DNA from 4 places in the Rhizobium sp. SG570 genome. Region 1 is predicted to be linked to each of the others. Evidence: predicted binding sites of a transcription regulator. Region 1 holds the regulator's gene; each other region holds the start of a gene.

What was found. The regulator LexA, encoded in region 1, represses DNA repair genes until DNA is damaged. The targets are predictions, from matches to a motif close to TGTTCNNNNTGTGTTCNG.
Region 2: FHT28_RS14645 (2'-5' RNA ligase family protein) is a predicted target of LexA. The motif match lies at 2,062-2,079, and genes of this name have one in related genera.
Region 3: FHT28_RS29835 (ImuA family protein) is a predicted target of LexA. The motif match lies at 1,445-1,462, and genes of this name have one in related genera.
Region 4: FHT28_RS18110 (UvrD-helicase domain-containing protein) is a predicted target of LexA. The motif match lies at 3,251-3,268, and genes of this name have one in related genera.

Annotation. Positions count from the first base shown of each region.
Region 1 covers NZ_JAAZQI010000002.1:586,712-594,468, reverse strand. The annotation lists gene pdhA (pyruvate dehydrogenase (acetyl-transferring) E1 component subunit alpha) at 1-781, opposite strand, end outside; gene FHT28_RS06715 (septum formation initiator family protein) at 939-1,250, opposite strand; gene eno (phosphopyruvate hydratase) at 1,481-2,755, opposite strand; gene kdsA (3-deoxy-8-phosphooctulonate synthase) at 2,905-3,744, opposite strand; gene FHT28_RS06700 (VOC family protein) at 3,741-4,628, opposite strand; gene lexA (transcriptional repressor LexA) at 5,053-5,775, shown strand; gene FHT28_RS06690 (ComEC/Rec2 family competence protein) at 5,756-7,757, opposite strand, start outside.
Region 2 covers NZ_JAAZQI010000006.1:170,613-178,369, forward strand. The annotation lists gene FHT28_RS14630 (hypothetical protein) at 238-678, opposite strand; gene FHT28_RS14635 (methylated-DNA--[protein]-cysteine S-methyltransferase) at 1,055-1,618, opposite strand; gene FHT28_RS14640 (hypothetical protein) at 1,780-1,917, opposite strand; gene FHT28_RS14645 (2'-5' RNA ligase family protein) at 2,161-2,778, shown strand; gene FHT28_RS14650 (SulP family inorganic anion transporter) at 2,788-4,428, opposite strand; gene FHT28_RS14655 (LysR family transcriptional regulator) at 4,519-5,433, opposite strand; gene FHT28_RS14660 (quinone oxidoreductase) at 5,492-6,466, shown strand; gene FHT28_RS14665 (MFS transporter) at 6,731-7,757, shown strand, end outside.
Region 3 covers NZ_JAAZQI010000021.1:2,701-10,457, reverse strand. The annotation lists gene FHT28_RS29840 (DNA polymerase Y family protein) at 1-713, opposite strand, end outside; gene FHT28_RS29835 (ImuA family protein) at 628-1,386, opposite strand; gene FHT28_RS29830 (SOS response-associated peptidase) at 1,680-2,453, shown strand; gene FHT28_RS29825 (hypothetical protein) at 2,473-2,703, opposite strand; gene FHT28_RS29820 (RidA family protein) at 2,851-3,240, opposite strand; gene FHT28_RS29815 (alpha/beta hydrolase) at 3,620-4,378, opposite strand; gene FHT28_RS29810 (VOC family protein) at 4,519-5,049, opposite strand; gene FHT28_RS29805 (alpha/beta hydrolase) at 5,151-5,999, opposite strand; gene FHT28_RS29800 (oxidoreductase) at 6,050-6,874, opposite strand; gene FHT28_RS29795 (LysR family transcriptional regulator) at 7,057-7,757, shown strand, end outside.
Region 4 covers NZ_JAAZQI010000008.1:236,672-244,428, forward strand. The annotation lists gene FHT28_RS18100 (efflux RND transporter permease subunit) at 1-1,779, opposite strand, end outside; gene FHT28_RS18105 (efflux RND transporter periplasmic adaptor subunit) at 1,797-2,963, opposite strand; gene FHT28_RS18110 (UvrD-helicase domain-containing protein) at 3,321-5,786, shown strand; partial or broken gene FHT28_RS36265 (GIY-YIG nuclease family protein) at 5,982-6,161, shown strand; gene FHT28_RS18120 (sugar MFS transporter) at 6,388-7,671, shown strand.

The sequences.
Region 1 (7,757 bases):
CCAAGATGATCGGGCCCTTGCCGGAACGGCAGTGCTCGACAGCCTCGTCAGCCGCAGCCTTGACGGCGCGAACGTCCATGCCATCGACCTGGATGCCCGGGATGCCGAAGGACGCACCACGCTTCGAGAAATCGGCCTGCGCGGTGGCGCGCGCCGTCGACGTACCCATGGCGTAACGGTTGTTCTCGATCACGAAAATCACAGGCAGCTTCCAAAGCTGCGCCATGTTGAAGCTTTCGTAGACCTGGCCCTGGTTGGCGGCGCCATCGCCGAAATAGGCGACGCTGACATTGTCATTGCCACGATACCAGTTGGCAAAGCCGAGACCGGTGCCGAGCGAGACCTGCGCGCCGACAATGCCGTGGCCGCCGTAGAAATTCTTTTCCTTGGAGAACATGTGCATGGAGCCGCCCTTCCCTCGGGAATAGCCGCCCTGGCGCCCGGTAAGCTCGGCCATGACGCCGCGTGCTTCCATGCCGGTTGCCAGCATGTGCCCGTGGTCGCGATAACCGGTAATGACCTGGTCGCCGTCCTTCAAAGCCATCTGCATGCCGACGACGACAGCTTCCTGACCAATGTAAAGGTGACAGAAGCCGCCGATGAAGCCCATGCCGTAAAGCTGGCCGGCCTTCTCTTCAAAACGGCGGATCAGGAGCATCTCACGATAAGCCTTGAGCTCAGCATCACGGTCGAAATCCGCGATTGGACCGCCATTGGTGTCCTTGGCGGGTTTGGATACTGTCTTGCGGCTGGAAACGGACGCGGTTTTTCGCGGCGCCATTCAACCCTCCCTGTGTGAGTAGCCTCGTTTTATGGTGAGGCGTAACATAGGCAAGATTGTTCGCCACAGCAATGCTATAATTGCATGGCTCATATTATTCGTAAGTTATTGTTATAACTACAAAAAGAATGATTAACCGAAATCCGGTTAATTATGGCTATTTGTTGAAAATGACGATCTCGTTCGCCTTGGAATAGGTCAGCTGATAGCGCGCGTATTGGTCGAGCATATCCTTGTCCAGAGAGCCGTCGCTGAGCAGAGCGACCTCTTTTTCGAGGTGCTCGCGCTTCGCGACCAGATCGGCAAGTTCCTTGCTGCGGTCGAGCCGACGCCGCTCGAAAACCTCGGTCGCCTTCAGGCCGTAGTCGCCGTGCACACAGTGATAGCCGAAGTAGCTAACAAAAGCGACAGTTACGGCGGGAAGGACGAAACGGCCGAACCTTCTCTTCTTATGATATTTTGTCCACATACTCGCTCGAAACGCCCTGCCGTAGGCAATCTCAAACCTCAGACGATGCGACGGAAGCATTGCGGCTGCGGATAAGATCACGTCAAATCAAACACCTAGAGCAACTTTAGCCGTGAGAGATTAACCGTCCGTTGACTCTACCGCGCGCCCAACAAAAAACCGCGCCCGAGGGCGCGGTTCAAGATCAGCGAATATGAACAGCAAAATCCGACGGATCCTGCGGGTCAAGCTCAGCCACGAAGAATGGAGCGGCCGGCATACTTCGCCTGCGGGCCGAGACCTTCTTCGATGCGGATGAGCTGGTTGTACTTGGCAAGACGATCGGAGCGCGACAGCGAGCCGGTCTTGATCTGACCGCAGTTGGTGGCAACCGCAAGATCGGCGATGGTCGAGTCCTCGGTTTCACCGGAGCGGTGCGACATGACGGCCGTGTAGTTGGCCTTGTGCGCAGTTTCGACAGCGTCGAGCGTTTCCGTCAGCGTGCCGATCTGGTTGACCTTGACGAGGATCGAGTTGGCGACGCCCATGCGGATGCCATCGCGCAGACGAGCGGAGTTGGTGACGAACAGGTCGTCGCCGACGAGCTGCGTCTTCTTGCCGATCAGGTCGGTGAGCGTCTTCCAGCCTTCCCAGTCGTCCTCGGCCATGCCGTCTTCGATCGAAACGATCGGGTAGTTGGCGGCGAGTTCAGCGAGATATTCGGCCATGGCGCCGGATTCCAGCGTGCGGCCTTCGCCTTCGAGCACGTACTTGCCGTCCTTGAAGAACTCGGTCGAAGCGCAATCAAGGCCAAGAGCGATTTCTTCGCCCGGCTTGTAGCCGGCTTTTTCGATCGACTTCATGATGAAGTCGAGAGCGGCAGGGGCGCTGGAGAGGCCAGGCGCAAAGCCACCTTCGTCACCGACGTTCGTGTTGTGGCCCTGGGAAGCCAGTTCCTTCTTGAGGACGTGGAATACTTCCGAGCCCATGCGCACGGCATCGCGGAAAGTGTCTGCGCCGAGCGGCAGGATCATGAATTCCTGGAAATCGATCGGATTGTCGGCATGGGCGCCGCCGTTGATGATGTTCATCATCGGAACCGGGAGCAGGCGAGCGTGAGCGCCGCCGACATAGCGATAGAGCGGCAGGTTTGCACTCTGGGCAGCGGCCTTGGCGGCGGCGAGCGATACGCCGAGGATGGCATTGGCGCCGATGCGGGACTTGTTCGGCGTGCCGTCAAGCTCGATCATGATGTCGTCGATCTGGATCTGATTTTCAGCGTCCATGCCGCCGATCGCGTCGAATATCTCGGTATTGACGGCTTCGACAGCCTTCTCCACGCCCTTGCCATGATAGCGCTTGCCGCCGTCGCGAAGCTCGACGGCTTCATGCGCGCCAGTCGACGCACCCGACGGAACCGCCGCGCGGCCCATGCTGCCATCTTCGAGGTAGACATCGACTTCGACAGTCGGATTGCCACGGCTGTCGAGAATCTCGCGGGCGATAATGTCGGTGATTGCGGTCATGATAGCTTCCTGCTCGCTGGTTTATAAATCGATTGAAATGGTCTTAATCGAAGACGCGGAAATTACAATGCCGCTCCGCACCCCGATTTCGCACTCCTTCAGGCCCCGTAACGCAAATACATGTCAGCCTGTTGAATGCCTGATATTTCTCAAGCCTTGGCGATGGCGTCGAAGGCAAGCAGCTTCTCAAGAAGCCGCGGCATATCCTTCAGATAGACCATGTTCGGGCCGTCCGACGGCGCATTGTCCGGATCTTCATGCGTCTCGACGAAAACGCCGGCGACGCCAACGGCGACGGCGGCGCGCGCCAGCGTCTCGACGAATCGGCGATCGCCGCCCGTCGAACCGCCCTGCCCGCCGGGCTGCTGCACGGAATGGGTCGCATCGAAAATCACCGGCGCGCCCATCGCCGCCATGATCGGCAGCGAGCGCATGTCGGAGACCAGCGTATTGTAGCCGAAGGAGGCGCCGCGCTCGCACAGAAGAATGTTCGGGTTACCGCTGTCGTTCAGCTTGGCAAGCACGTTCTTCATGTCCCAGGGAGCCAGAAACTGTCCCTTCTTGACGTTGACGACGCGGCCGGTCTTGGCGGCGGCAACCAGCAGGTCTGTCTGGCGCGACAGGAAGGCCGGGATCTGCAGGATATCGACCGTCTTGGCGACGACAGCACACTGCTCTTCCGTGTGAATGTCGGTCAAGACCGGAAAACCGTATTCCTTTTTCAGATCGGCAAAGACTTCCATGGATTTTTCAAGGCCGATGCCGCGCTTGCCGGAGAGCGAAGTCCGGTTCGCCTTGTCATAGGAGGATTTGTAGACAAGGCCGATGCCAAGCTTGCCGCAGAGTTCCTTCAGGACGCCAGCAACCATAAAAGCATGCTCGCGGCTTTCCATCTGACACGGACCAGCAATAAGCGACAGCTTGGCGGTGTTGGAAAACAGAACCTTGGAGGCTCCCTCGCCGACGATCACTTCAGAATTCGTGCTCATGCTATCTCCTCGAAGGCGAACAGGGCGCCCGGTCCGGGGGCCAGCCTTGTCAATATACGATTGTTCTTACGCGTGTAGGTGACGCCGTTAGCAGCGAAATGCGACGATGTCACGGAAAGATCGCGTGTTTTGAAAAGGATTGCGCGCGCCTGCAAGCCGGGATCGTCCGAGTGAACAGGCAAATCGTAAAACGCTTCCATGCCTGCCGGCGTCAGGAGCTCGATATCGGCATTGGCCGCCCTGATCGTCAGACCGAAAGAATGTTCCGATATCCAGGGTTCACCGACGATCGCTTCGAAGAAAGTGCGGAACGCGGCCGGGGTGGGTGTCGATATCGCCACCCGCGCAATGCCGGTGACGCCGTTTTCATGGCGCTCCAGCACGCTGCGATCGGCGGGCAGCGGATTGATGCGCTGGCAGCAGAAGGCCAGAAAATCCGGCGCACGCAGATCGGCGGCGAAAGCGAGACGAAAACCGGCGACGGTCTCGGTTCCATCCGGCATTTTCATGGGACGCGAGAAATCCAGCATGCGTCCCGCCGAGATGGCGCTTACCCGAAAGCGCTCGTCATCGGCGACAGCATCCTCCGAGCCGAACACCACGGCTGAAAAGCCGTCTTCACCGAGCCGGAAGCGATAGGCCTGATCGCGCGCAACGAAGACATTCCCCGCGCCGACGCTCTCCTCACATTGCTCAGGGGATGCCACTGCCAGCGGTTCAAGATAGGTCTTGTCCGCAAAGAAGACACAGGCATTCTCGGTGCCGAACGGATGCCGGGCGTCGGGCGCGACGGTGAAACCGAGCTTGCCGAGCCGCTCGCGCGCCAAAGCGAGATTGACGGTCGGCAATACGAGATGATCCAGCGGATGCGGCGACAAAGTCATGATGTCTCCTATTTTCCTGCGCCCGCAGGTTTGCGCCCATCCATCCTCCAATTCAAGATGAAAGCAAGACGATAGAGGCGCAAGACGACCGCATGTCCTGTCGAAGACGCTAGATCATGCGGCTGATTCTTTGATCGGTACCGGAATCGCATGTCGTGAAAATGGCTTTCATCCATGCGTCAGCTACTCAAGGTAGGCTGCATGCGCCCAATGAAGGGCTAAACAGCATTTCCTTATGTTTTCCGATATGTTAGCGCGGATATAACCATATGAGACTTTTATCGGGTCCACCCAGTGATGTCGAATATTTAACTGTCCGTGCAAAGCTTTACCGAAATTTAAGTACTTGCGGAACACATATGGAACATATAGTGTCCGTTCTGGATTTGTTTCACGCTTTTCTCGATTCTGGGGTTCCAAGACGATGTTGACGCGCAAGCAGCAGGAACTGCTTCTCTTCATTCACGAACGGATGAAGGAGTCCGGCGTGCCACCATCTTTCGACGAGATGAAGGACGCGCTGGATCTTGCATCCAAATCCGGTATTCACCGTCTGATCACGGCTTTGGAGGAACGAGGGTTCATCCGCCGGCTACCGAACAGGGCCAGAGCGCTTGAGGTCATCAAGCTGCCGGATGCCTATAATCCAAGCCTGCAGCCGCGCCGCGGCTTTTCGCCGAGCGTCATCGAAGGCAGCCTCGGCAAACCTCAGCCAGTTGCGCCGCCTGCTCCGCCAAAAGTTGCGAACGACGACCAGAACAGTTCTGTTTCGGTACCGGTCATGGGCCGCATCGCCGCTGGCGTTCCGATCTCGGCCATCCAGAATAATACCCACGACATAACCGTCCCTGCCGACATGCTCGGCTCGGGCGAGCACTATGCGCTGGAAGTAAGAGGCGATTCGATGATCGATGCCGGCATTTTTGACGGCGATACGGTCATCATTCGCAATGCAACGACTGCCAATCCGGGCGATATCGTCGTCGCGCTCGTCGACGACGAGGAAGCGACGTTGAAGCGCTTCCGCCGCAAGGGGGCCTCCATCGCGCTCGAGGCAGCCAATCCCGCTTATGAAACCCGCATCTTCGGGCCGGATCGCGTCAAGGTGCAAGGCAAGCTCGTTGGCCTCATTCGCCGTTATCACTGACCGGTGATGCTCGGACGATCGGCGCGCCGAATGTGCCTGTGCGCCAATTGTATGTTCTGTGCCGAGCCCATGGGCGCTGTGGATTTTCGAACGCAGTTACCACATTTGGCTTGTCGGTGCTGAGGTCCATCTCAATGGACCCTGTCTGCCGCAATGTGGCGCCTGTGAAAAGCATGGCGCCGGAGCGGCAGCGATCCAGGCGCAGTCGTACGGGAGTGACGACGATATTGGCCGTATCGCAGGCCGGCGACAGGTAAGCTGCGTCCTCGATGGTGACCAGCATCGCGCCATTTTCAAGCATCGCGACGCACCATGCGCCCTTTTGGCAAGCAAAACTGCCCTGCATGGCCTGGTCGAGTGCTTCATCCATTGCCTTGCGAACTGCGCCCTGCTCTTCGACGCTCAATCGCCGGCGATGATCCGTCTTGCTTATCTGGGGAAGGCGGCTGTCAACAGGAAGGATAGTCGGAGGTTGATGCTCGCTCGCAACCAGCGCTCTCTGCCACTGTTCGAAAATGAAAGCCTGCGGTCTTTCGCGATTTGTTGCCAGTATGTCGTCCTGTCGCAAGGCAACCAGAACACCATCCTCGGAAATCATGAGATCCGGTTTGGGCACGCCAGAGCCGAATGCTGCCACGCCGAGGGAAGAAAGCAGCAACAGCAGGCCAACATGGCGCACGCTCGTTCGCAACATCGTCATGAGCAGAAAGCCTGCGATGAATGTCGGCATAAGCCAGGCGGGCTGGCGGCCGAAGGTAATATCGCCGCCCCATCCCGCCACCGTTTTGGCGATAGCGATGACCAACTCCAGTCCCTCGCCGGTGATTTGCCAAAAGGGCCCGTCGAGACCAAATGGCATAAGCAACATGGCCGCCATGCCAAACGGCATGACGACGACGGAGACGATCGGCATCGCAGCGAGATTGGCTGCAAGGCCGTATGTCGCCAACCGGTGAAAATGCTCGATCGAGAAGATCGCCGTCGACGCGCCGCCAATGAAGGAGGTCGACAATATGCCGCCGAAGAAGCGCGTAACGAACAGCAGCGGGCTCAGGAGCCTGGAGCGCGAAAGAATATTTTCCCGATGCTGGCGCCGTTTCCAAAGCGTGTAGCCGGATACCAGCGCCAGCGTCGCGGCGTAGGACATCTGAAAGCTCGGTCCGAGCACCTGCGACGGCGACAGGCTGAGAATGACGATTGCCGAGAGCGCGACGTTGCGCAGACTGATCGACGGCCGGTCGAAGAGCACGGCAACCAGCATGATCGCCATCATGATGAAGGCGCGTTCGGCCGACACGCCAAAGCCGGAAATGAGATAGTAAGCCGTCAGGGTTACCAGCGCGCCGAAGGCGGCTATCTTCTTGGTCGGCCACGCCTGCGCCATGCCGGGAAACAGGCTGAACAGATAGCGCAGGCCGATATAGAAGATGCCGGCCGAAAGCGCCATGTTGAGGCCGGAAATGGCAATGATATGCGTGAGCCCGGCCATTCGCAGCGCTTCGGTCGTTTCGTCCGAAAGCGCGCGTCTCTCATCGGTGACAAGCGAGGCCGCGAAAGCGCCGGTGTCGCCGGGCAAGGTCCTTCTAATCCTGTCGCCTATGCTGTTGCGCAGGCCGGCAAGCCAGATATCCGCCTTGTCCGACACCGAATCCGCAGCGACATCACTGGCCGGTGACAGTAGGGTCGGCTTTCCAAAGGCAAAGCCGTTTGCACCGATGCCGTTGAAATAGGAACTGAACGCGAAATCGTTGAGATCAGGCAGAGCAGGTCCGGCCGGAGGCGTCAGTCGCGCCTTGCCCTGGATGCGGTCGCCGAGGTTGAACGGTTCTGCCTGTTTGCGCACGAAAATGGTGACGCGCTCCGGCGGTCTGCGAATGGCCGGCTTTTCTGTCTTGTCAACTTTGACGACGTATCGCCAACCTCCGTTATCGTAGGACTCTCGCCTTTCGATCCGACCTGTGACGGTCGTGGTCACAGCCGAG
Region 2 (7,757 bases), on a different contig from region 1:
GAATCGACTAAACTCTCTTTTGAATTCGAGAGCAGAAATTTCTGACGGATCGGAGAGACGGTTCTTCGTCGTATGCAGAAAACTTTGCGCTTGTAATTCAATGCGTAACGATCAGTAAGAACAATCGAGTGAGAATAGACGGCGAAGGGCACTCTCTGGCCACCTTTCCCGGAAGTGCCCAATCGCCAAATTCAGCAAATCGGGCCCATCCGAGGAATGATGAACGGAGTGGCGCCCTTACTTCACCGTGATGCTCAGACCGCTGATATCGGCATTGACCTGCAGGCCAACCTGCCTGCCTGTGAGTTCGAGTTGGGCGCCCTTGTCATTGGTCATGACGATCATCTGGGCGCCTTTGCCGACTGCGCCGCCGCCGCCCGCTGCACCGTAGATCCCCGACACATCCTGGGCGCGACGAATATGGGTAACGGTGCCTTGGAAATAGGTCTTGGAGGCCCCGAAGGCGAGGCCGCCCGAGATACCGCCAATCGAGACGGGATAGCGGCGACCATGGAAGGTCAGCGTGCCCTCGCCTCCGGAACCACCGACGAAGAAGGCAGCCTTATAGACGGCAAAACGGATCGTACCGCTGTCGGCATGCGCGGCGCTGGCAAAGCTAATTCCCGCGGCGGCAATGGTGGCAACTGCGACTGAACGAAATGCGGACGAAATCTTCATCATGGGCTATTCCTCAAGAGCGCCGCTTACCCAGCCGGCCGGGACGACGTCAGCGTCGCGTCAAAGTTATATATGAACAGTTTCGCGCGTCATTGGTTCCAAAGCACGATAATAACAAAGCGTTAGAGCACATATTCGATCGCGCGCTGCTCGAAGAAATTAGCGCGCGACCAGTTCTCGGCATCGGTCACATGGTCGCAACCAGGTGATTGAAACCTTTCGCGAACCTTCGGCAGGGCCTTTGCGACCTCGCGAGGCGGGATATAGCGATCCGACGCCTGTGCGCTTCAACGACAAGGAGACGCTGCTGTTTTCCCGCGCCCGCCAGGTATCGAAAGCCTGGTGAGGAAGCCTCCCCTCCTCCCAGTGCCGCTGCCTAGAACCCCAGTGATTGCTGCACAGGTTTCGGCGGCGCGAGCTGGACGCCTTCCAGCTCCAGCATCCGGGCCTTGGCGTTGGAACCGCCGGGCGCCGAAAAGCCGCCGATCTTGCCGCCTGCCGCCAGAACGCGATGGCAGGGGATGATCAGCGCGACCGGATTCTTTGCCATCGCCTGGCCGACGTCGCGGGCGGCTTCCGGCCCGACGCCAAGCTGTTTCGCAAGCGTCCCATAGGTGGTGGTATGGCCCCAGGTGACCTGCCGGGCGGCATCGTAGATCTGCTTGAAAAAGGCATCCTGTTCGCCGAGATCGAGGGCGACGCCGGAAAAATCGATCTCTTCGCCCGCAAAATACCGTTTCACCTTGGCGACGACCTCCGCGACTTCAGGCGTCGGCGTGCCGGGATGCGCATTCGGCAGGCGACGCCGAAGCAGGCGTTCGGTCGCCCCGGCATCCTTCGTCGGCAATTGGAAGCGTATGACGCCGATATCGCTCCAGGCGATACCGCAGAAACCGCCGGCGGTTTCGAAGATCAGATAGTCTTGCCTTGTCTCGTTCATGACGGACGCTCCGTGTTTCCACTTGTCATGAAAATCGTGCCACGAGCCGTGAAATTCAACCCGATTCTTGTGCAGGGCCGATATTGCCGACATTTTGCCCGTTGAGGAAAACGGCGCCGCCGCGATGACGGCGCCCCAATCCTACCTCGCATCCTGGCGTATCAGTATCCGCCGCCGGCCGGAGGAGGATTCATCGTCATGTTGCCACCGGAGCCATGCTGGTCCGAGGTGGAACAAGAGGAAACACCGAGACCGACGAGAGCGAGCAAGGCGATCGAGAAGATGGCTTTCGTCAACATGTGAGATCGTTCCTTTTGAAGACGGCACAAATACCCCTGGCGGAGAGTGAACAAATCAGGCGGGCATTTTATTCGATGGCATTTCTAAAATTGAGATTCGGCGGATCGCCTTCAGCCAGTTTACTCGCCCCGATTCATCAAGTATGTTCTCTTTTTGTTCTTGATATAGCTGCCATGCGTCCCTATGATGTGCGGATCACCAGAATAGGAGGAGGCAAAGCCGCGTGGCTTTGACGCAATCCCATGAAGAACAAAGACCAGCTCTCGCTCTATCTCAGCGGCGGTTCGTCCAGCCGGACACTACCGCCAATCGATCAAAGGCCAATCAGCGAACTCTATTTTGCAATCCTTCCCGATCCGGAGATCGCCGCAAAGAGTCACAAGCTTGCAGGCAATTTCCATCGACGGTACCGGTTTTTCGCGAAGCCGCGAAAAGCCAATCTCCTCCATGTGACGCTCTATACTATCGGCTCGTTTCGCTACTTGCCCGAAGAGACGGTGTTTGCGGCGATGGAAGCCGCCTCCAGAGTTAGAAAGCCGTCCTGTTCGGTAGTCTTCGACCGGGCCGTCAGTTTCGGCAATGGCGATAATCGCCCGCTTGTTCTATGGAACGAGAATGGAAACACCGAACTCAAGGCGATCTATCAGGAACTGGTCGATGCCATGCGGCTTACCGGCATTGCGCCCATCAAGGAAAAGCCCATCGAGCCGCATATGACGCTGCTCTATCAGGGACATCCAGTTCCCGACACCGTGCTCGAAGAACCTGTGAGCTGGACAGCTAAAGACTTCGTCCTCATCAACAGCCTACAGGGTGAATCAATCCACGAGCATCTTTGCTATTGGACTTTGCGCGACTGAACAGCCCGTTCAAACCTTCGGCTGATTGTCATCCGCCATCACCGCCGCCACCGCATCCTCGACGCTGAAGCTGCAGCGGCTCTCAAGATCGGCTATGCCGGCTGCCGCCATGAGATCGCGCACCCGATCATGCGCACGAGCGAATTGCACGCGGATGCCGGCGCGGCGCATGGCGCCATCGAACTCCATCAAGGCATCCATCCCCGTGCTGTCCAGATCGAAGCTCTCTTCAAGGCTGAGAACGACGGCCCGCAATCCCGCCTCGCTGCGGCTGCGCGACAGGATCTCGCCGAAGATCGTGTCGGCATTGCCGAAAAACAGCGTCTCGCCTGGTCGCCAGATGACAATGCCCGGCATCTCGGACGCATCGCCGTGCCGGCTGATATCGACGAAGTTGTGACTGCTGCCGAGGCGCCCCAGTCGGGCGACATAGGGCGAGGCCAGTCGATGCATCATCGCGGCAAGCGAGAGTGCGATTGCCAGCAGCATGCCGTTGAGGACACCAAAAATCAGCACACCCGCAGCAGCGCCGATCGCGACGTAGAAATCGCGATGCAGCCGCCGCAGATGCAGGATCGGGCTGGGATCGAGCGCATGCGTGAGGGCTGCAATCACCACTGCCGCCAGCACCGGCTCGGGCAGAAGCGCCACCAGCGGCCCGGCGCAGGCAATCAGAATGGCAAGGCCGATGGCGGCGAAAACAGTGGTTGCGCGTGTCTTCGCGCCGGCCGCCTCGCTGGCGAAACCGGCGGAAAAACCGGCGCCGACGGGCATGCCCTGGACGAGGGCGCTGGCGATATTGGCGGCGCCGAGCGCGCCGAGTTCGCGATTGACCTCCAGCGTCTCGCCATAGCGCAGCGCCAGCGCCCGCATGGTGCCCCAGGATTCGGCAAAGAGGATGAGCACGAGGGGCACTGTAAACTGCACCAGCCGCGAATAGGCCATCCAGCCGGCATCCGGCAGCGACGGCCATTGCGGCAGGATCTCGATTGCACCGACCAGCTTGACGCCACGCGCCTCCAGACCGAACAGGTATGAAGCGAGAATGCCGGCGCCGAGCACAAGGAAGGCGCCGGGAACACCCGGCAATCGCTTGAGCAGCAGCAATGCCGCAAGCGCCACGACGCCGACGGCGACGCTGATCGGATTCCACTGCAGAACAGCGCCGAACAGGGCTGCCGCGTAGATAAAGATGTTCGAGCCCTGCACGGGCACGCCCACGAGGATGGGCAGCTGGTGCAGGATGATGGTGATCGCGAGACCCAGCGCGAAGCCGCGCAGCACCGGTCGGGAAATGAAGCCGGTGATGCCGCCGAGGCGCAAGACCGAAGCGACGACAAACAGAGCGCCGGCGAGCGCGACGGCGACCGTGGCCAAACCGGCCTTGACCGTGGCGTCACCGGGCATGACCGCCAGCGTCGCGGCAAGAATGGCGGCGGAGGAGGATGTCGGAGAGACGATGGCGAAGCGGCTCCGGCCGAACACGGCATAGACGAGACATCCGGCGATGCCGGCAAGAATGGCCCGATGCGGCGGCAGGCCGGCGATGCCGGCGTAGGCAACGGCTTCCGGCAACATCAGGCCGGCAACCGATATGCCCGCAACCAGATCCGCCCTGTCCACCACGAACCAGCTGCTCAGCTTCGTCATCGATCACCGACCATAGGGATGGCTCATCTGTTTATGGATAGAGATTCGCCGCCAAGCTGCAACAGGAAAATAAGCTGGCAAACCTTCGGCTTACACCGCCGCTTCGGCGCCATCGCGCAAGGGACAGCTTCTGCCGATCACTTCGGTGACAAAATCCATGACGGCGCGAATGGCCAGCGAGCGACGCAGATCCGGATAGGTCACGAGCCAGAGATCCCGCGTCGGTGAAGGAGTGGCCACAGGCAAGCGCATCAGCCCCGCTTCGGCATCCCCCAGAAATGCAGGGAGCGCCACGACACCTAGACCGGCACGGGCAGCCTCGAGCTGACCGAAAACATCTGTGGCACGAAACACGATCGGGCGGCCGGCCAGCAGGCTGCGCAGCCAGGTCTGCTGCGTCAGGTGCTCCATCGCCGCGTCGTAGCCGATGAAAGACCAATCCTCCTCAGGCATTTGCGCCACAGCCGGGATGGCATAGAGGCCGAAGCGCATCACGCCGATACGCCGGACAGGCAGATCGCTCTCCTCCGGCCGCGTCATGCGCACGGCGATATCGGCCTCGCCGTAATTGAGGGCGGCGCGGCGTGTAACGCCGGCAATGGTCAATGTAATATCCGGATGCTCGGCGCGAAAGACGGCTGCTTTCGGGGCCAGAAGATGAGCGGCGATCGATGGCGGCGCGCTGATCTTGACCGCTGCGGAAAGCCCGGCGACAGCGCTTTTCGAATAGCGCCTGATCGCCTCGACATTGTCCTCCATGCCGGCCACCAGTTCGGCGATAGCGCGGCCATCGGCCGTCAGCGGCGACGTGCGCGGCCGCCGGTCGATCAGGCGCAGATCCAGCGAGCGCTCCAGTGCGGCAATGCGCCGGCCGACAGTTGCGTGATCCACGCCCAACTCGCGCGCCGCCGCCGAGAGCGAGCCCGTTCGCGCCAGGGCGGCGAAATGAAGAAGGTCCTGCCAGTCGATCATCGGTGCATTATTGCACAGATATGGTGAACTCATACCGAATTCATTCAGGCTGATGTTTGTGGTCAAAGATTTCCTGAAAGGAGACTTCCCAATGCCCCTAGCGATTGTCATCACCGGCCCCGGCGGCCCCGAGACCATGAAAGCCGTTGATCTTCCCATTACAGAGCCAGGCTCCGGCCAGGCCCGGATCCGTCAAAGCATCTCAGGCGTCAATTTCGTCGACATCTACATCCGTTCCGGGCTCTATCCGCTGCCGCCCGGCCAGAGCGCCCTCGGCTTCGAGGGCGCGGGCGTCGTCGACGCGATCGGCCCCGGTGTCGAAGAGCTGAAAGTTGGGGATCGCGTCGCCTATATCGGCCATCCGCTCGGGAGCTATGCCGAGATGCGCACGCTATCGGCATCGCGGCTGGTGAAACTGCCGGATGGCGTCAGCGAGCGGGTTGCCGGCAGCACGATGCTGCGCGGGCTCACCGCCCACATGTTGCTGCAGAAGGTCTATCCGCTGAAAGCGGGCGAATGGGTTCTCGTGCATGCGGGGGCCGGTGGCGTCGGCCAGCTGGTTACGCGTCTCGCCAAGCGGCTTGGCGCCAACGTCATCGCGACGGTCGGTTCCGAAGCCAAGGCCGGTTTTGCCTATGAGGCCGGCGCGGACACCGTTCTCCTGCACACCGCCGAAGACTGGGTGGAGGAGACCCGCCGCATCGCCGATCGTCGTGGCGTGCATCTTGCTATCGACGGTATAGGCGGTGCCATGCTGTCGCAGACGCTTGCCGCCGTGCGCCCCTTCGGGATGGTTGCGAGCCTCGGCCAGGCTGCCGGACCCATCCCGCCGATCGAGATAGAGGAATTGACCGCGCCGCGCGCCATCGGCCTGTCGCGTCCGAGTGTGCTGACCTATGCCAACGATCCCGAGCTCTACCGACAGGGCACCAAGGCCCTGATGGAATACCTGCAGGCCGGGCTGATCAATCCGATCGGCGCCGAGTACGAACTGAAGGACGCAGCCCGGGCGCATGCGGACCTTGAGGCCGGACGGACGACGGCGAGCGTCGTATTGACGATGTGAGCCCTTTCGAGCGGGGCTGACCACCGGCCCCGCTTCCATGGCGAAGAACCTTCAAAGCCCCACGCACAATCGCATCATCCCGTCAATGGCTTTTGCTGCAAAGCAGCAATTCCATTGACCGGGGCGGCCCTTGCCTGCTACCGATTGTTCGTGGCGCCGCATGGCCGGTCGGCTATCGCCGCCATGTCTATCCGATACGAATCCCGATTTTTCGTGGCAAACAGCATGGACACCGCGCTTGCCGGTGCCCGCAGGCGATATCCCGTGAACACTGCCTCCCAGACCATCCGGTTCAACTCGACCCTGGCTCTCGTTTCCATCGTCGCGCTGACATTCTTCGGCTACCTGGCCATTGGCCTGCCGCTTGCGGTACTCCCGACCTATGTCGATAGCGGCCTCGATTTCGGCGTCGTCTGGGCCGGCATCGCCATCAGCACGCAATATGTGGCAACCATCGTCAGCCGCGCGCAGGTGGGGCGGTTGTGCGATCAGTACGGGCCGCGCCGTTCGGTCCTGCTCGGTTTTCTCGCCTATGGGCTTTCCGGTATCCTGACGCTCGCCTCCGCATTGACCGTCCATGTTCCGGCGGCGAGCCTGGCATTGCTGCTCGCGGGACGCCTGGCGCTCGGCATCGGCGAAAGTTGGGTCAGCACGGCGGCGATCACCTGGGCGATCGGTCTGATGGGATCGCGCGAAACCGTGCGCATCATCTCCTGGAACGGCATCGCCACCTATGGCGGCATTGCGCTGGCAGCACCCTTCGGCGCCTGGCTGCAGGGGCAATATGGCTTCTTCGCCATAGGCATCGTGACGATCGTTCTCGCCGTTGCCGGGTTCATGCTGGCACAAACACGACCGCCCGTACCCGGCGTCAAGGAAAAGGGCATCGGCACCGGCCAGGTGCTGAGCCGCATCGCGCCCTTCGGCGTGGCGCTGGCGCTGGCCTCCAGCGGCTTCGGCGTGGTCATGGCCTTCGTCGCGCTGTTCTTCCACAGTCGCGGCTGGGAAGGCGCCTCCTTTGCGCTCAGCGCCTTCGGCCTCGCTTTCATGGGCGTCCGGCTTGGCCTGGCGCAAGCCGTTGCCCGGTTTGGCGGCCTGCCGCTTACGCGTATCTCGCTCATCGTTGAGATGATCGGCCTCGCAGCACTCGCCATTGCGCCCTCGCCTACCATCGCCATCATCGGCGCAGCCCTTGCCGGCGCCGGCTTCGCACCGGTCTTTCCGGCACTCGGCAACGAGGCGATGGAGCGGATTCCACCACAAAACCGTGGTGTCGCGCTTGGTCTTTATT
Region 3 (7,757 bases), on a different contig from region 1:
ATGGGATCGATCGGCTCGGCTATGCGGCCGAACATCTGGTCGAGACGCCTTCCGATCTCCGGTCCGAAGCGCAGCGCCAATGGCGCGCGCGGCGTCGCCGACAGTTCGCCGATGGTTTTGAAGCCGAGTGTGCGAAGACTGGCGACGATCTCTGGAGATAGCCGCAGATGCGAGATCGGCAGGTGTTCGACGGCGCGGGCGGTCTCTCCCGGTGGGATGATGACGGTCTCGCGATGGGTGGCCCGGGCACAGGCATGCGCCGTACCCCAGGTGTCGGCGATCGCCGCATGGACAGTGAGCCCCCTCGCCCGGAAGCGGTTGACGATCCCAGTCAGCATAGGCAGCTCGCCGCCCTGCAGGTGATCGGCGCCTTCCGTATCCATGACGATGCCATCCGTGCCGTCGACGGAGACGATCGGAGAATATTGCGTGAGGGACCAGAGCGCGATCCGCTCGAGCGCTTGCGCATCGGCTGCCGGATCCGCATCGACGAACTGCAGACCCTGCACCATCGCCTGTGCCTTGGCGGCCGGCATGCCCAAGCGGATGCCCGCTTCCCTGGCCTTTGCATCGGCCGCCGATATCCAACGCTTGGAGCCGCTGCTCGCGATCAGCACCAGCGGCCTGTCAGGCGATAATTCTGCTTTTTGATCCATGCGCCTGATCCGCTCGATTGGCAGGTCCGGCAGATAGATGGATACGACCCGTGGCATCGCACGCTCCCACGACAAACTCAGCGCACTCACCCGCCTTCACTCTCATTAATTCAAGCAGCCATCGCGGCCGCCCGACGCCCGGAACCGGCAATTCCTCCGATGGCAGCACGCTCACCCGCCACCGCGTCGTCGACGCCGTCGGCTGCCCGAAATCCGAGGCCTCCCCCTGCCGGCGCCAACGCCGGACCACCAAGCCCATAGTTCCGGTCTTTTCCGCCGCCAGCTGCAGGCGGCGCGACGCCACCATCGGCAGCCGGACGATCTCGCCGACGACGGCGCCAAGCCCGCCAAAGGCCAGGGCCTCTTCCATCGAGGCGAGAACGTCCTCTTGCGCGTCGGCCTCGACGAAGATGACCCGATCGGGATGAAGACCAGCCTGCGCCAATGCTGGAAAGAACAGGTCCGGCCGCGTCAGGCACCAGACGATCTTTCCTTTGGTCCGGGCGGCAATACCGGCGGCAAACAGGGCCGCGGCCGCGCCATCGACCACCCCTGCCCCGCCGCCCGCGAACTCGTGCACCGCGCCATAGGCGAGGCCACCGTCCGGCAATACGGCATCGATCTCAGGCACGCCGAAAGCGAGACAGCCGCTCCTCCTGTCTGCGTTTCCTTCCAGTAACGCAATGCGATCCTTCAGATCGGATATCACCCTGTTACGGGCAGCGGTCATCATTCACGGGCCCCTGCAAGGTCGTGTTGGTATCGACCTAATGTCGGTCAAGTGTATTTGTTCACTAAATGTTCCAAGTCGTTTTACGTGTCAAGCAACCCGAAATAGGAATATTATCCCCCTATTTTAGTCGACTTTAAGATTCGCGTTGGGAATCATGGACATGACTTCGAACGGGCGGTGATGAAGCTTGAGGAGAAATTTTCGGCGCCAATCCGCCAACAGCTGCCAGTTGGCATTCCGGCGCCTCGTCGGCTACCATGTGCCCAGCTTCAAGGGGAGATGGAGCGTCTATGTGCAACCTGTACCGCATGGAAGATAAGGACTGGGTAAACAAGTGGGCTCAGGACGCCGAGAGCCTGATCAACCTGATGCCGGCCTATCAGATGAACCCCGACCAGATGGGGCCGATCGTCCGCAACACCATCGACGGCAAGAAACAGCTCATCCATGCGCGCTGGGGGCTTCCCTCCCCGCGCTTCGCCCTTGAGAAGCTAGCCCAGGCCAAGGCCGAGAAACTGCGGGCCAAGGGCAAGGAGTTCCACTTCGAGCAGCTGGTGCGCGAGCAGGTCGACCGTGGCGTCACCAACGTCCGCAATCTGAAGTTACCGCATTGGAGGCGCTGGTTCGGTGTCGAGAACCGCTGTCTGGTCCCTGTCACCAGCTTCGCCGAGCCGGATCCGGCAAGCCAGCAGGATGGCGGCAATGTGCCGAATGCTTGGTTCGCCCGCGATGAAAGCAAGCCGCTGATGTTCTTTGCCGGTATCCATGTTCCGCAATGGATATCCGTGCGCAAGGTCAAGGACGGCTTCACGACCGACGATCTCTACGGGTTCCTGACGACCGACGCGAACGATCTCGTCAAGCCGATCCACGACAAGGCTATGCCGGTGCTCCTGCTGACTAAGGAAGAGACAGATGTCTGGATGAGAGCGCCATGGGAGGAGGCGAAGGACCTCGCGCGGCCATTGCCGGATGATGCGTTGATCGTCGCGGGACGTGAGCCCTATGGCTCGGCCATCGTCACCAAGGAAGGCGAGCTGGTCAGTCGATCAGGCTTACCATAGCGAGCCTCGTTGTGGCCGTTCAATGAACGGATAGCTGTTCGGACAAAAGGAGTTCGTGCACTGCTGTATCGACGATCCCCTTGAGCCGACGCCAACCGCAGAGGTTCCGTTCGCTCACCCGTTCCTGGATCGCGGCCAGCATCCAGCCGGCGGCAGCTTCATCGTCGGCGTTCTTGTGAATGTTGAAACGGGCTAGACATGCTTCGATGCGTGGGCGCGCTGACCCACAATCGCGATCGATCGTCACCACGAGTGCGCATGCCTCCTGATAGGCCTTTGCGATCCGCCGCTTCCCTTGCGCTCCGGTCGAGCCATAGTCAGTCGCCTCAGATTCTCTAAGCGGTTGTAAACTTTATGCTTCAGCGTAAAGGGATCGCTCGCGACAAAATAGTTTCCATTATCGCTTAACGGCAACACATTTCACCTCAGCGAGGAGTCCCGGGTGGGCGAGTTCGGAGACACCTATTCGGGTCCACGCATAGGTTCCCTTCGGAAATACCTCGTTTTTAACAGTCCGGAACACGTCCATGTGCTTGGACATTTCGACGTGATAGCTTGTCATTTCCACGATGTCATCGAACGTGCAATGCGCGGCTTCCAGAACAATCCCTAAGTTGTCCCACATAGCTCTGAATTGTTCTGACGGATCGTGAATAATCTTTAGATCCTTTGTCCGTCCTACTTGGCCAACGACGTAAATTGTGTCTCCGACTTTAACCGCAGGAGCATAGCCTGCGCGGCTGACGATCTCCCGCATCTCATCGGGTATGATGATCTCTCGATCCATAGTGGTCCTCGCAATCTCTGGTGTGGTTGCCAGCGGCGCTGGAACATGTGTCGCGAAAATCTTAGGAGCCGCTGGGTCAGCCAGTACGAATGACCAACGGTACAGTTATCTTTTCACGTCGACCGCCGGAATGCATCTGTGTGTTTTCAGTTGAAGTCGAAGAGGTTCATCATGTGGCACAAACGGTGACGGACCTCACAAGGTGTCAGGGTAACTCAGCCGATGACGCTCTTTATCGTTGAGCCATAGACAGCTGTGTTTAGGAAGGCTTTTTACCGAGTTAAGGCACTTGTCTCAAAATCGCTGCGTCACGTTCCGAGATCTGACACAGTGAGCAAGTTGATCGACATAAGCGCCTTATGCAGACGGCATACCGCAGCTATTTGGTAGCCTTGACTGCTTCCTCGATAATCTTTGCCACTGCAGCCGCCTGTGAGATGTAGATAGCGTGGCTGCCCTCCACCTCTGTCACCGTTGAGCCGGCACGTTTGTACATCCAACGCTCCAAGTCTGGGTTGATGGTCTTGTCATTCCTGGCGACAATTCCATAGCTAGGCTTGTCGTGCCAAGCCGCAACTGGAACCTGCGAATTGGTGGCCGCGACGGCGACAGGCATCTGAGACCGGGCCATGAACTCCGCCTGATCCTTGGGTAGATCTGCCCCGAAATCTGCGGCGAACTTCTCTCGGTCGATAAGCAGGAAGCCATCCTTGGTTGGTCTGATATCATTCGTCGGCGCAGGCATCGATTGGAGCAACTGTGCAGTGCTTTCGCCTTTTTCGGGCTGCAGCGCCGCGACATAGACAAGGGCCTTCACCTTAGGATCATCTCCTGCCGCCGTGATGATCGTACCCCCGTAGCTGTGACCGACGAGAACGACGTCTCCGTCCTGCTGATCAAGCACACTTTTCGTGGCAGCAACGTCCTGGTCCAAGCTTGTCAGCGGCTGCTGGACAATGCTGACATTATAGCCGTCCCGGGTCAGGATGTCATAAACGCCGCGCCAACCGGAGCCATCCACGAGCGCTCCGTGGACGAGCACGATATTTCGCGGGCCGGATAAGGCGGGCGCTGTCGCCGCAGCAGAAGACAAAAGTACGGCCGTAAGGCCAACGGCTGCTTTGTTGAAAATCGACATGGTCGGTGATTCCTTCATATTCGTGTTGCGAAATCGGTCTTGATCCGGTGTCGGAGATGGACGCGCAACCTGCCAGCACCGAGGCCGCAGCCATCCCGACAGAAAGCTGCGGCGAGAGGTTATGCTCTCAAAGCTCACACTTATTCCTCGTCCTGCCACCTGCGCAGATCCGTCTGGTCGTGATAGGCCATGCGGTCGGGCGTTGTGATAAACTCAATCGTCGTGCCCCATGGCATGCGGCAGTAGCAAACCTTGTTTCCAGGACCTTTCTCGGTTGCATAGGGAATAGCGCGCGGCGCAGTGAGAGACGTTCCTCCGGCCCTTTCGAAGCGCTCTACCGATGCGTCGATGTCGTCGGTGTAGACCCCGAAGTGGGTAATGCCGAAGTCGCTCGCTCGAACCGGCTGGGCTTGTTCGGAGCCGTGCATTTCAAAGAGCTCGATGTCAGGCCCGTTGCCGATTTTGACCATCGCCTGCGCGCGCACGACCGTTCCGGGGAAAGCACCCGTGGCCCGCTCGAATTCGGGTCCCTGCCGCGGCGGATCCTGTGGTCCGAACGATTGATAGATTACCTGGCCGCCGAAAGCGTCCACCAGAAACGATTTTGCGGCTTCGATGTCGGGCACCGTGATGCCGATGTGATTGACGCCGCGAATTTGAGGTGCGGTCATGACACTTTTCCTTTCATATTGAATCGATCGAATGCGATGGGTGCGGGCGCAACTCGCCCGCAATGTCGCGATCAGGCCCACGACGGGGCGGTCGCAGAATTTCAATTGGGCTTGAGAAAATCGATCAGAGCGGCCGCGACTTCGTCCGGCCGCTCGTCGGCAACATAATGGCTGCACCGCTCAATCGACCCACCCGTCACCTTGCTGGCGAACTCCTTGAGCATCGGGACCATATGCGCACCGAACCGCTGATCCCCGCCGAGACCTAGCACCGGTATCTCGAGCGGTTGCCTTTTGTACTCGAGTGCAGCCGCATGGTCGGCAGTGAGGGTGCGATACCATTCCAGGCCGCCGCGCGTGCGGCCAGGAAGGGCCATCGCCTTCGCGTAGATCTCGATGTCCGTCGGATCGAAGGTGCTGTGATCGTAGAACCGCTCCGCCATGAAGGCCGAAACATAATCATATTCACGGCCATGAATCAGGCGCTCCGGTAGATCCCGGTTCATATGGAAGCTGAAGTGCCAGATCCTTGCAGTCGTCGCCTCCCATTGCGTCCAGCCGGGAAGCGGAACGTCGAGCACGGCCAGGTGAGTAACAGCCTCCCGATAGATGGCGGCCTGCGGCAACGCCACCATTCCGCCGATGTCATGGCCGCACACGGCGTAGCGTTCATGCCCAAGGGCAACCATGACCTCGTGCGCGTCGTGCGCCATCGTGGCCTTGTCATAGCCGTCAAGCGGGCAGTCGGAAAAACCCGCGCCGCGCAGATCCATGGCCACCACGCTGAAATGCGCGGCGAGCAGCGGCATCACATGGTGCCATTCCCACCATATTTCCGGCCAGCCGTGAAGCAGAAGGATCGGCGGACCTGAGCCCCCCGTGACAGCGTTGATCTTGATGCCATTCACCGGCACCAGCTGCTGGGTAAACCCCTTCAAAGTTGCGATCATGATTACTTTCCAGTCGATGTTGACATTCAAACAGAGCTTGCGGCCAGCGCTCAGGGCTGGTCGAAATCGGTGGCGATCGTGATGTCGCGCCAGGCGTCGATATCGCTGCGGAAGGAAGAAAGCTTTCGCTCGGCGATCGAATGCGCGATCGGGCCGAGCGGCAGATGAAGCGGGGCGGCATCGGCATCGACTGCCTGCAGGATCACCGCGATCGCCTTGTCGGGATCGCCTGCCTGACTGCCGTTGTTGGTTTCGCGATAGTGCTTGCGTGAGGTCGCGGCGTATTCCGGCATCTCGTTGGCCGCAACCGTAATCGAACGTCCAAGGAAATCGGTGCGAAACGGCCCAGGCTCGACGATCAGCACGCGGATGCCGAACGGCTTCAGCTCGCCGGCGAGTGCTTCGGAAATCCCTTCCACAGCGAATTTGGCGGCGTTGTAATAACCTCCCCCGCCGCCGCCCGCGATGCCTGCGCCGGACGACATGTTGACGATCGTTCCGCCCGAACGTCGCAGGACGGGAAGGGCGGCTCTGGTGGTTTCGATCAGACCGAACACGTTCACCTCGAACATCGGCCGATATTCTTCGGGCGTGCCTTCCTCGATCGCGCCGAACAGTCCGTAGCCGGCATTGTTCACGAGTACGTCAAACCCGCCGAATGTCTCGACCGCCTTTGCGACCGCTGCCTGAGCTGCCGCCGGATCGGTCACGTCGAGCGGCAAGGTGATCATGCGGCCGCCGAAAGGCTCAGCCATTTCCTCGATCGCTTTGACATTGCGGGCCGTCGCGATGACCCGATCGCCGCGCTGTGCTGCAGCAAGCGCGAGCCGCTGGCCAAAGCCGCTCGAGCAGCCTGTGATGAGCCAAGTTTTCATTAGCTTTCTCCGATTGCTTGTAGACGACGCCAATGACGCGTTTCCCTCACACGAGCGACCTCATGAAAATCGTCGAATCTGCAGGAGGGACGCCTAGACGATGATAAAAATCTAAGTGCTTAGATTTGTTCTTTAAGTGACAGAACTGTATTCTCGGCGTTCAGTTTTGTAGGGGCATGACGATGGAATGGAGTGATGTCAGAATCTTTCTTGCTGTCGCGCGATCCGGCACGCTCGGCGGCGCCGCGCGTTCTCTTCAGACAAGCCATCCGACCGTCGGCAGGCGCCTGCGCGCACTTGAGCAGGCGATCGGCCACACGCTCTTCCAGCGGACTGCGGACGGTCTTGTTCTGACGGAAGAGGGCCACGGGATCATCGCGCTGGCGGAGCAGATGGAAGAAGGCGCGCTGGCCATGGAGCGCCGGCTTGCGGGGCAGGAGCAGAATCTCAAAGGCAGTCTGCGCATTTCATCAGCGGACTGGTTCGGGGCCTACGTACTGCCTCCCATCCTGGCGGATTTTTCCAACGCCTACCCCAATGTCGACGTCGAGATCCTGACCGGCACGCGCCTGTTCAACCTCGCTCAGCGCGAGGCCGACATCGCTTTTCGTATCGTTCCGTTCAACACCGCCGATGTGGTTCAGCGGCGGCTTTTCAAGCTCGAATACGGTGCCTACATCGCCGAGGAGTCGCCTGATCCCAAATATGGCGACGGGACTGGTTTCCGCTTGATCACCCACGATACGTCGACAGGGCAGTTCCCCGATATCGCCTGGCTCATCGAGAGTTTCCCCAACGCGAGGCCCGTCCTGCGATCGAACAACCGCAACGTCCAGGGGCGCATGTGTCGGCAAGGCGTCGGGATCGCCGTCCTTCCCCGCGT
Region 4 (7,757 bases), on a different contig from region 1:
ATCCATCAGCGGCTGCAGCCGCTCCTCGACGCGCTGCAATTGATCCTTCGTGTAATCGAGACCCGCCCCCTGCGGCGTGGTCAGGCGAAGCATGACCATGGCCCGGTCTTCGTTTGGCGTCAGTTCGCTTTTGACATTCATGAATGCCAAGAGGGCGGCAGCCGAGAACAGGGCGCAGAAGACGATGACCACAAGCGGTCCATTGAGACAGGCCCGCAGCGTCCGACGATAGACGGTGGCAAACAGCTCGCCGAAACGGCCGAGCATGCCGTGATCCTCGCGCATCTCCTTGGTGAGCATGCGCGACGCGAGCATGGGGCAAAGCGTCAATGCCACGATCGACGACAGGCCGACGGAGAAGGCAAGCACGAAGCCGAACTCGCGGAACAGGCCGCCCACCTGCCCCGGCAGGAACGACAGCGGAATGAACACCGCAGCAAGCGTGGCCGTCGTCGCAATGACGGCGAAGAAGACTTCGCGCGTGCCGAGCACGGCGGCGGCCCGCGGCCCGATTTTCTCGGCCCTGCGACGGACGATGTTTTCCAGCACGACGATGGCGTCGTCGACCACGAGGCCGGTGGCAAGCACGATCGCCAGCAGCGTCAGGATATTGACCGAGAAACCGACCATGTAGAGCGCGGCGAGCGTACCCGTCAGCGCCACCGGCATGGTGACGACCGGGATCAACGTTGCCCGCCAGTCTCTCAGGAAGAGGTAGATAACGACGGTGACGATCAGCGCGGAAAGGATGAGCGCCAGCACGACCTCGTGGATCGCTCCCTGAATGAACACGGCATCGTCGCTGGTGATGACGATACGCGTCCCCTCGGGCAGTGACTTCGAAAGTTGCGCGACAACAGACTTCACGCCTTCCGAGATATTGAGCGTATTCGACTGCGCCTGACGAATAATGCCGAGGCCGATCCCCTGCACGCCGTTGGAGCGCAGCGCGGTCGTCCCGTCGCGCGGACCGAGCGTTACGGTAGCGACATCGGAAAGCCGCACACGGTCCTTGACCATCAGCCGCGCAAAATCCTCCGGCGTCTGCAGCGCAGCCGTAGCGCGCACGACTATATCCTGACGGGCGCTTTTCAGCGACCCCGCCGGCACGTCGAGCGCGGCCGTCGCAAGCGCGGTCGTCAGATCGCCGATCGTCAATCCTCGCCCCGCCAGCGCTGCCTGATCGACATCGATCCGGAAGACTTTCTCCTGATCGCCGTAAAGCTCGACATCGGCAACGCCTTCGACCGAAGCCAGCCGGTCGGTAATCTCCTTGTCGACGAGCTGCGTCAGGTCGTCCATCGTCAACGTGCTGGAGGTTACGGCAAGGCGCATGATCGGCTGCGAATCCGAATCCGCCTTGACGATCTGCGGCGCATCGGCCTGATCGGGCAATTGCTCGGTGATGCGGCCGATGGCATCGCGGACGTCGTTGGCGGCGACCGAGAGATCCGTGGCGTCGGAGAACTCCAGCGTCACCCTGCTCTGTCCGAAGGACGAGCTGGAGGAGACCGATTTCAGACCGCTGACGCGAGCGACAGCACCTTCGATGACCTTGGTCAGCTCCTGATCCACCGTCTGCGGCGACGCGCCGTCGAATACGGTTCGCACCGTGACGACGGGACGGTCGACATCCGGCAGCTCACGCACCTCGACGCCGACATAAGCGGCAAGGCCGGCAACGACCAACAGCGTATTGAAAACCAGCGCCAGAATCGGCCGGCGCACGAAAAGCGCGGTGAAGGACTGCTTGCCCGAACCCGCGCCGGCTTCCTTCATCTCATCGCCCTGCCCCGTCATTGCGTGATGACCTCCGAGGCCTGGGCGACATCGCGCGCAAACCGAACGTCGCCGCCTTCGGTCACACGCTGCAATCCTTCGATGACGATGAGATCGCCATCGCGAAGATCACCCTTGACCAAGACGGCATCCGGATTGCGCTGCACGATGCTGACACGCACCTTCGACGACTTGCCGTCGGCAACGCGCCATACATGCGCGCCCTCTCCGTCCCACTGCACCGCAAGCGGATCGACGGAGGGATAGGTTTCGCCGGAGAAGCGCATGCCGACATTGAAGGACATGCCGGCCCGCAGCTCATCGGCGGCGTTGTCGATGCGGGCGCGCACGCGCAAGGTCCGGCTGGCGCCATCGATACGATTGTCCACCGCCTCGACCACACCGGTGAAGACGCGCCCCGGCAGCGCAACCGATGTCGCTTCCGCCGGTTGATCGACCTTGACCGTATTGGCGAAGCGTTCCGGCACCCAATAGTCCACCAGGATCTCGGAGCGGTCGTCCAGTGTCACGATGCTGGTCGTCGTCGTCACGTTGTCGCCGACGACAACCGGCACGATCCCGACGATGCCGTCGATCGGCGCAACGATATCGCGGCGCTTCAAGGCGAGTTCCGCCGATTGCAGCGCGAGCTTGGCGCCCTGCTCGACGATCTCCGCATCGAAGACATCCATGCGCGACACGCTGGACTTGATATTGCGATAGAGTTGGGATTTCTCGGATGCGCTCCTCAGCGCTACTTCCGCCTGGCCGCGAGCGATGACCTGCTCGTCATCGTCGAGGCGGGCCAACACCTGTCCCTGCTTTATCCGATCACCGGACTTGATGAGGATTTCCCGGATCGTGCCGGCTGCCTGCGGCATGACGACGACCGAACGGATGGCGTCGCCTGTACCGATGGCGCTGAGGCGGTCATTGATGATGCCGCCGACCACCGGCTCCGTAACGACGAGCGGCACATTCTGGCCGCGGCGTGCACCGCCATTGGCAGCACTAGCCTGCTTCTCGCCATTGTCGCTCTTGCCGGGCGCAACAACCGCCACCACGGCTTCCGGAACGCCAGCTCCCTGCAACAGGCCGGCTGCGCCCGGCACGAAGGCCACGGCGGCGGCAAGACCCGCCACCAGCAAGAAAAAACACAAGGAAAGCTGCTTCCAGGCGGTCATGCACGTCTCCGGCTCGTTGTGTCAGAGGCGATGAAATCGCGTCGTCGGTTTGGCATGGCCTCGTCGCGTCAAGCGCGCTTGCCGAGGCCAAGTTCGGGTTGGCTTCATAACGCACGATTGTGCCCGATTTTCTGCAATATCGTTTTTTTATACATATGCGGCAAGCTTTGCCGCAGACTATGACAAAGTTGTAATATTTCCGCAGACAACGAGGCGTTTCATTCGCACTCCCACATCTCCCGTTCAGATGCGGGAACAGCCTCCCCGTTACCTGCTTTACCTGTGAATGTGCACTTTTTGTTCTATTTTCAGCCCGTTTCTTTTGCCTTTCAGGGTAGAATCATTACATTGGGCCACATGACCATCGGACATGACGACATTCCCTTCTTTGACGAGGAGCCGGAGCATCTGGCGCCGCGCCGTTCTGCGCCGGATGCAGGCAGCATCGGCGGCGGCATTGCGGCCCGTGCCATGGCGGCGCGCGACAGCCACCGCCGGCCGGACTATCTCGCAGGCCTCAATCCGGAACAGACGGAAGCGGTGGAGACGCTCGACGGGCCTGTTCTGGTGCTTGCCGGCGCCGGAACCGGCAAGACGCGTGTGCTGACGACCCGCATCGCCCATATCCTCTCCACCAACCGCGCCTTCCCCAGCCAGATCCTCGCCGTCACCTTCACCAACAAGGCGGCGCGCGAAATGAAGGAACGCGTCGCCCTGCTCGTCGGCGGCGCTGTCGAGGGCATGCCCTGGCTCGGCACCTTCCACTCGATCGGCGTCAAGCTTCTGCGCCGCCATGCAGAGCTGGTCGGCCTCTCTTCCAGCTTCACCATTCTCGATACCGACGACGTCATCCGCCTGATCAAGCAGCTGATCCAGGCAGAGGGCCTGGACGACAAGCGCTGGCCGGCCAAGCAATTCGCCGGCATGATCGACACGTGGAAGAACAAGGGTCTTGGCCCCGCCGAGATTCCCGAGGGCGATGCCCGCGCCTTTGCCAATGGCAAGGGCCGCGAACTCTATGCCGCTTACCAGAACCGCCTGAAGACGCTGAACGCCTGCGACTTCGGCGACCTTTTGCTGCATCCGATCAATATGTTCCGGCAGAATCCGGACATATTGAAGGACTACCACCAGCGCTTTCGCTACATCCTTGTCGACGAGTATCAGGACACCAACACGGCGCAATATATGTGGCTGCGACTCCTAGCCCAACGGCCGAAGGGCGAGCTGCAGAATGTCTGCTGCGTCGGCGACGACGACCAGTCGATTTATGGCTGGCGCGGCGCGGAGGTGGACAATATCCTGCGCTTCGAAAAGGATTTTCCCGGCGCCAAGGTGATCAAGCTCGAGCGCAACTACCGCTCCACCGAGCACATCCTCGGTGCCGCCGCGCATCTGATCGCCCATAATGAGGGCCGGCTCGGCAAGACGCTGTTCACCGACCGTTCCGACCCTGACGACATCAAGGTGCAGGTGCACGCCTCCTGGGATTCCGAGGAGGAAGCCCGCGCCATCGGCGAGGAGATCGAGCAGCTTCAGCGCAACAAACACAAGCTGAACGACATGGCGATCCTGGTGCGCGCCTCCTTCCAGATGCGCGAATTCGAAGACCGTTTCGTCACGCTCGGCCTGAACTACCGCGTCGTCGGTGGCCCTCGCTTCTACGAGCGCCTCGAAATCCGCGACGCCATGGCCTATTTCCGCCTGGTCTGCCAGCCGGCCGACGATCTCGCCTTCGAGCGCATCGTCAACACCCCAAAGCGCGGCCTCGGCGATACCACGGTGCGCGCGCTGCATGATTACGCCCGCGTGCGCGATATTCCAATGCTGGCGGCAGCGGCCGACATCATCGAGACCGACGAGATGAAGCCAAAGGCGCGCAAGGCGCTGTTCGACGTCGTGCAATCCTTCCGCCGCTGGCAGGGCCTGCTCGAAAATACGCCGCACACTGAACTTGCCGAGCAGATCCTTGAGGAGTCCGGCTATACGGACATGTGGAAGAACGACAAATCGGCGGAAGCGCCCGGACGGCTTGAAAACCTGAAGGAACTCATCCGCTCGATGGACAGCTTCGAATCCATGCGCGGCTTCCTCGAACACGTCGCCCTCGTCATGGACGTCGAGCAGAACGAAAACCTCGATGCCGTCTCGATCATGACGCTGCACTCCGCCAAGGGCCTGGAATTCGACACCGTCTTCCTGCCCGGCTGGGAGGAAGGCCTTTTCCCTCATCAGCGCTCGCTCGACGAGAGCGGCCGCGCCGGCCTGGAGGAAGAACGCCGCCTCGCTTATGTCGGCCTCACCCGCGCCAAACACCGCTGCCACATCTGGTTCGTCTCCAACCGCCGCATCCACGGCCTATGGCAATCGACCATCCCGTCCCGCTTTCTCGACGAATTGCCGGTCACCCATGTCGAAGTCGCCGAAGTCGAGCAATCCTACGGCGGGTACGGCCGCGGCGGCTATGGCCAGTCGCGTTTCGACAAAGCCGAGCCTTTCGCCAATTCCTATTCCACCCCTGGCTGGAAACGCGCCCAGGCCAACAAGACCGACGCGACCCGCGACAACTGGGGCAGCCGCTCCGGCCACGCCGTCGAACGTATCGGCTACGGCGAAAGCGGCCCGAAAGTGCGCACGATCGACGGCGAGCTGGTGGCCAAGTCCACCTCCTCCGAACCCTCCAAATTTGCCATCGGCGACCGCGTCTTCCACATCAAGTTCGGCAATGGCAATGTGTCGGAGATCGAAGGCAACAAGCTGACGATCGAATTCGACCGCGCCGGGCAGAAACGTGTGCTGGATGGGTTTGTGGAGCGGGTTTGATTACCTAGATCATCCGGTTTGGGACCAGAGGGCGCACACGAATGCGAAGGCCTACGCCAATATAAAGCGAGGCCTTGGACTCACTGTAGGGCTCCTCATCTCCCCACCCTCCGTCATCCTCGAGCTTGACCCGAGGATCCACGCAAAGCATTCCGACCGGACGCATTGTGCCCACTAGAACCACGGGCGCGTCACACACCCGGATTCGCATGGAAGTATGGTTGCACGCGGCTCGTCTGGTATGAAGATCACGCAGACATCGTTTCAGCCATAAAGCGGGAAAAGTCTCTGAAACACTGGCATCGCCAATGGAAGATCGAGCTGATTGAGAAAATGAACCCCGATTGGCGCGCCCTATATTATGAATTGTGGTAGACGCTCAATCAGCCGCCCGCCCCCAACATCCCAGCCCTGCAAAATCCGCATCGCTAGCAAGCTACCAATCCAGTCCTAATCGATTATATCGACTTTGGCGGCTTCGGGATTCCGCGTTTCCCGCGGTATCTCGGCAAGCCGCTGCCAGCCTGCATCTCGGCCCGTTCGGGCTCTCGCCCGGGCCGATCATCGAAGCCTGGCAAAAACAAAAACCGAGGATAAAAAAGTGGCTGGCTCAGCAACAAGCTCTGCGCCCACCAGCGCCCGTGCATCCGCACACCAAGGCCAGGGCAGTTATCAATTCGCGCTTATCGCACTCACCTCACTCTTTTTCATGTGGGGCTTCATCACCTGCCTGAACGACATTCTGGTCCCGCACCTGAAGAGCGTCTTTCAGCTCAATTACACCCAGTCGATGCTGATCCAGTTCTGCTTCTTCGGCGCGTATTTCATCGTATCGCTGCCGGCCGGAGCGCTTGTGAAGCGCATCACCTACAAGTGGGGGATCGTCGCCGGCCTCGCTATTGCCGCCGTCGGCTGCGCGTTGTTCATTCCTGCCGCCAGCTATCGCGTCTATACCCTCTTCCTCGGCGCCCTCTTCGTGCTTGCCACCGGCATCACGATCCTGCAGGTCGCCGCCAACCCCTATGTCACCGTATTGGGACCTCCCGATACCGCCGCAAGCCGGCTGAACCTGACGCAGGCATTCAATTCGCTCGGCACAACGATTGCACCGCTCTTCGGCGCCATGCTGATCCTGTCAGCCGCAACCGTTGCCGCAACCAACGCCACACCGGAACAGATCGACGCCATGCGCCTTGCCGAGGCGGGTGCGGTGAAATTCCCCTATCTACTGCTTGCGGTGGCTTTCCTGGTGCTTGCCGCCATCTTTGCGGCGCTGAAGCTGCCCGAAGTCGAAGACGAGGAGACGGTCGAACCGATGCGCGGCGGCGGCTCGGCCTGGCAGTATCGCCATCTCGTGCTCGGCGCTGTCGGCATCTTCCTCTATGTCGGCGCCGAAGTCAGCGTCGGCAGCTTCCTCGTCAACTTCCTGAGCCAGCCTGACATCGCTCATCTCTCCGAGGCCGATGCCGCGCATTATGTCTCCTATTTCTGGGGCGGCGCCATGATCGGCCGCTTCGTCGGCTCGCTGATCATGCGCCATATAGACGACGGCAAGGCGCTTGCCTTCAATGCCGCTGCGGTCATCATCCTGCTCCTGGTCACCGTGCTCACGACCGGCCATGTCGCCATGTGGTCGGTGCTGGCAATCGGCCTGTTCAACTCCATCATGTTCCCGACGATCTTCAGCCTGGCGCTGCACGGTCTCGGCAAATATACGAGCCAGGGCTCCGGCATTCTGTGCCTGGCCATCGTCGGCGGCGCCATCCTGCCGATGATCCAGGGCGGACTTGCAGACACCATCGGCATCCATCTCGCCTTCCTGATGCCGATCATCTGCTACGTCTATATCGCCTTCTACGGCCTGAAGGGCCACAAGCCCGCGTAAACCTTTGCAAACCATTGCGCCTCGTCCGGTCCGCTGGCGGGGCGCAAAAGGCTTGATCCGAATCCCGTCGCTTGGCATCGTGCAGT